One region of the Geitlerinema sp. PCC 7407 genome, then DNA from elsewhere that is predicted to be linked to it. Evidence: riboswitches for the same ligand, from Rfam matches in the RefSeq annotation. Region 1 holds a riboswitch; the other holds the start of a gene.
The links. Region 1 has a riboswitch for cobalamin ahead of GEI7407_RS01145 (HupE/UreJ family protein). Riboswitches for the same ligand answer to the same signal wherever they lie in the genome.
Positions count from the first base shown of each region.

Region 2: linked by a shared signal. The riboswitch ahead of GEI7407_RS08350 (sirohydrochlorin chelatase) and the one ahead of GEI7407_RS01145 (HupE/UreJ family protein) in region 1 are both predicted to bind cobalamin.

Region 1 is NC_019703.1:252,446-254,901, forward strand. Features, by position in the region: gene ligA (NAD-dependent DNA ligase LigA) at 1-269, opposite strand, end outside; gene GEI7407_RS01140 (hypothetical protein) at 477-782, shown strand; cobalamin riboswitch at 870-1,016, shown strand; gene GEI7407_RS01145 (HupE/UreJ family protein) at 1,039-1,725, shown strand; gene cobW (cobalamin biosynthesis protein CobW) at 1,839-2,456, shown strand, end outside.
Region 2 is NC_019703.1:1,974,587-1,977,042, forward strand. Features, by position in the region: gene GEI7407_RS08350 (sirohydrochlorin chelatase) at 40-1,155, opposite strand; cobalamin riboswitch at 1,190-1,327, opposite strand; gene GEI7407_RS08355 (tetratricopeptide repeat protein) at 1,394-2,456, opposite strand, start outside.

The DNA of each region.
Region 1 (2,456 bases):
TTGAACGCATTTTCGAGGCTGTAGAGCGGCACCTGGTGCTGAACCGACTGAAACTGGGTCGCAGGCCGCTCGCCAACTCGCTGAGTCGGGCTATCCGGCATGATCAGCTCGGGGTACTGAGTCTCCAGATCTTGCAGTTCGCGGTACAGGCGATCGTAGACGCTGTCTTCCATCACGGGGTTGTCCAGCACATAGTATGCGTAGCTGGCGTGCTGGAGCTGCTGCTGAAGTTGCCGAATCCGCTGCTCAACCTGGGGAGTAACCGTCACAGAATCGATTCCTCGCGACTGCACAGAAAGGAGAAGATGGTCGAAGCTGGCCAAAACTGCGATCGCCCATCATCGAAAACATCGGCTATTCTGCGAAATAAATCAATCCAAAATTCAGGGTTTCTTCTGGTTGGAAAATCATGCCGGAAAAGCCCATAGTCTGCTTTCACAGCTCACTTCAGCCCACTTCAAGACGTGATGCCCGCTATGCGACTTTGGATCGTTAGCTTTGTACTTCTATTTGCGATCGCTCAAACCTACGACTGGCTGCAACAGGTCTCCCTACCCATGCCTGCCCTGGGGCTAGCTGGTTTCGGTCTGGCCCTCCTGTCAAACTATGGCAAGCGCTTGGGACTGGCAGGTTGGCGGCCCTTCAGCACTCCCGAAACAGCGATCGCTCCTTCTATTGCTCCTTCTTCAGCTCCCTATCTCCCCCTAGAGCAGATGCCCCCTGCCATCCCTGAGCCATCCCCCATTTCCTTTGTGATTCGCCGTCCGGACGCGAATTCTTAGCCGTCGTATGTCGCTCCATAACGATTGACAACGGTGCATCAAGTCCGCGTGGTATTGTGAGAGCTCGTGTGTCCTTCGAGCAGAAAGCTGCGTGACTTATCTGTCTATCTCTGCTCCAAAAGGACCAGCTCAAAAACCGGGGAAAACTTGGTGAAAATCCAGTGCTGTCCCGCAACTGTGATGAGACTCAAGAGTCTCTAAGCCAGAATGCCCGTCGACGTCAAAAGACTTTTTTCGCTACATCTGCGAGGTACGGATGGCAAATTCACCTGTAATTTCAGACTCGATTTCCCGTGATGGATCGGTGCGCCAGTTGAAATGGCTGCGTCGAGCACCCGCTATTTTAATTGGCGCTGCTTTCCTATTGTCTGTGGCGACGCCTGCTCTGGCGCACCACCCCCTCGGTGGGCGAATCCCTGGCAACTTTTTTGAAGGATTTATGTCCGGCCTTGCCCATCCGGTAATCGGGTTGGACCACTTGGCATTTATTGTCGCAGTTGGATTCTTGTCAGCACTCAACCCTGGAAAGCTCTGGCTGCCCTTGAGCTTCGTCCTAGCGGCATTGGGTGGCACGGGCCTCCATCTGATGAAATTTAATATTCCGGCAGTTGAGGTTGGCGTTGCGCTGTCGGTCTTGATTTTTGGTCTGCTGCTGGCGGCACGGCGGACCCCCGATCCTAGAGCGGTAGTTCTCATGGGATCTTTGGCAGGATTGCTTCACGGTTATGCCTACGGCGAAGCGATTATTGGCGCGCAAATGACGCCGCTGACGGCTTATCTGACGGGCTTTACCGCCATTCAGCTGGCGATCGCCCTCGGCGTGAATCAACTCAGCCAAAAACTCATGGCGGGCTCTCAGTCAATGGCCTGGCCCAGCCGCGTTGCTGGGTTTGCGATCGCTGGCATCGGCATTGTCTTTCTAAGCCGTGCCTTGTTCGCCTAGTTCCCAAAACTAAAATCTAGTCCTTACAAGGCCGTGAACCAAAGGCGATCGCTACAGCGCTCCTGGTTCGCGGCTTCTCAGCATATAAACCTCGTCCTATCACCATCCAAACCATGCAAAAAATTCCCGTCACCATCGTGACCGGCTTCCTGGGCGCCGGCAAAACCACCCTCATTCGCCACCTCCTGCAAAATAACCAGGGCCGCCGCATCGCAGTTCTAGTCAACGAATTCGGTGAAGTTGGGATTGACGGCGAACTAATTCGCGCCTGCCAAGTATGCGACGACGAAGAAGATGCTCGCCAAAACATTGTTGAGCTCACCAATGGTTGTCTGTGCTGCACCGTCCAGGAAGAATTCTTGCCCACCATGCAAGAGCTACTCAAACGGCGCGATCGCCTCGATCATATGGTCATCGAAACCTCCGGACTTGCCCTCCCCAAGCCCCTCGTCAAAGCCTTTCGCTGGCCAGAAATTCGCAACAGCGCGACGGTTGACGGCATCGTGACCGTCGTCGACTGTGAAGCGATCGCCTCTGGCCAGCTTGTCGGCGACCTCGACGCCCTACTTGCTCAGCGAGAAACCGACCCCAACCTAGAGCACGACGAAACTCCCATAGAAGAGCTTTTCGAAGACCAGCTCGCCTGCGCTGACCTTGTCCTACTGACCAAAGGCGATCGCGTTCCCCCAGAAACTCGCCAACAAATCGAAGAATGGCTCCAGTCTCAAATT
Region 2 (2,456 bases), 1.7 Mb from region 1:
TTGGCGCGATCGCCTAGGAACTAGGCGAAATTCAACGGTCTAGGGCACCTGCCAGATCCGGTTGTGGTAGTCCTCGGGCTTGGCGTAGGGGTCGACAGCGCCATGGCCGTGATCATGTCCGTGGCCGTGGGCATGTCCGTGGCTGTGCCCGTGGCCGTGATCGTGTCCATGGGCGTGATCGTGCCCGTGGCTGTGTCCATGGCTATGCCCGTGATCATGACCGTGGCCGTGATCGTGCCCGTGGCCGGAATCATTGGCGATCGCCACCAAGCGGAACTTGCAAGTTTCGCAGTTCATGTTCACCTGGCCGAGCTGGGTCTCGATTTCCCGCTCCCGCAGCACCTGGAACAGCGACGGATGCATGCCCATTTCGGGCAGGCAGGTGATCGAGGTTTCGGGGAACAGAGCCTGCTGCTCCGCCGTGATGTCAAAAATCTTTTTCACCAGCGCCCCGGTAAAGAGGAAGTAGGGCAGCACAATGATGCGCTTGGGCTGGTACAGGCGGGCGCGGCGGAAGCCTTCTTCTAGTCGCGGATGGGTAATGCCAATAAAGCAGGTTTCGACGGTGCCGTAGCCGCTGCCTTCCCACACCATGCGGGCGAGCTTGTAGACGTCACCGTTGGCATCCGGATCGCTGGAGCCGCGACCCACAAACAGCAGGACGGTGTCGGCGCGATCGATGCCGTGGGGATTGTGCTGGGGCTGATCTAGCTCGGCGAGGCGCGATCGCCACAGCTCCAGGATGCTCGGGGTGATGCCGAAGTGCCGGCCATAGTGGAACCGGACCTGGGGATGACGCAGCCGAGCGCGATCGAGCTCATTGGTCACGTCAAATTTGTTGTGGCGGGCGGCGAAGAGCAAGATCGGCAGCGCCGAAAGCTCGGTGTAGCCGTTGGCGACGCAGGCGTCGACGCCTTCTTGGATCGTCGGGCCGGTCAGCTCCAAAAAGCAGGGCAGCACTGGCCGGGAGGTGTCGAGCTTTTGGTAGGCCTCCACGAAGTCCATGAAGGTCTGGCGTCCATCGACGTCACGGGTGCCGTGGCCAATCAGCAACAAGGGACGCTGCATGGGCAGCGGCGGCAGCTGAAGTGACTGGAGGCCTTGGGCTTCGGCAGCAAGTAGAGTCTGGGTTAGGGAAATATCGGTCGATAGCATGTTTTGAAGGCTCCGGTCCCGTGAGAGGCGGGACGTTGAATGGCCGACAGCAGGCAGGCATTCTGGCTTGGAACGGCAGAGCCATTCCTTACAGCTGCCGCACAGCCCCGGAGTCTCACCGGAGTTTCCCTACGCTGCTGTGATTCCGTTTGCCTCGTTATCTTAACGGATTCTCGTCGGTCTAGAATCCTGGGGAGGGGGGTGTGCTGGCGATCGCCCCCCAAATTTTGGCTTTGCGCTAGGAATGGGGGAGCCCCTGGATCAGCTGCCACGCCCAGTGACCGACGGCAGGACTGTCTGCCTCGTCGGCGAGCTTGCGGGCCTGCTGATAGAAGCTGTTGGCCCAGTCGTGGCGCTTGACGTCGGCCCAGATGCTGCCGATGTTGAGCAGGGTCGTGGCTTCGCCCACGCGATCGCTCAGCTGGCGGCGGATGGCGAGGGCCTGATTGTAGTGGTCGAGAGCAAGGCGGGGCTGCTCGAGGTCGCGGTAGACAAAGCCAATATTGGTTAGGGTGATGGCTTCGCCCACGCGATCGCCCTGCTCACGCCGAATTTCAAGGGCCTGATTGTGCAGGTCAAGGGCGGCGGTGTAGTTTTCGAGATCGCGGTAGACGCAGCCGAGGTTGCTCAGGGTGACGGCTTCGCCGGGGCGATCGCCCTGGGCCTGCTGTTGCAGCAAGACCGGGTGATAGATCAGCAAGGCGCGCTGAGGTTCACCGATGTCGCTGTAGAGCGAACCCAGGTTGCTGAGGGTAAAAGCTTCGCGAGCAAAGTCATGGGACTCCTGCTGAATCACCAGCGCCTGCTTGAACAGGTCTAGGGCTGCTTGAAACTGGCCTAGTTCGCTGTAGATCAGGGCGAGATTGTTCAGGGTGCTGGCCTCGCCAGGGCGATCGCTCAGGGCTCGGCGCACTGACAGCAGCGTCTTGCACAGCATAAACGCCCGCTTTGGCTGACCCAGGCGCAGGTAGAGGCTGCTGAGGGTGTTGAGGACCGTCGTTTCGAGGCCCCGGTTTTGCAGATCTTGGCTGAGGGTTTTGGCCTGGGCCAGCAAGTCGAGGGCGTAGCCCGGCTGGTAGGGGCTATGGAGCTGTGCCAAAGCGCACAGGGTCAAGATTTCTCCAGGGCGATCGCCCGCCTGCCGCTGCTCTGCGAGCTGCTGATCGAGCTTCTGGAGCCGTAGAGAGAGTCCTCGGTTGCTCTCAGCGGGTAGCGAAGAAACCGCAGAGCTCTGTCCCGCCGAAAGTCTGGGCTCAGCATAGGTCCAGTATTCTCGGAATTGGCCTGCTCGGTAGATCGCA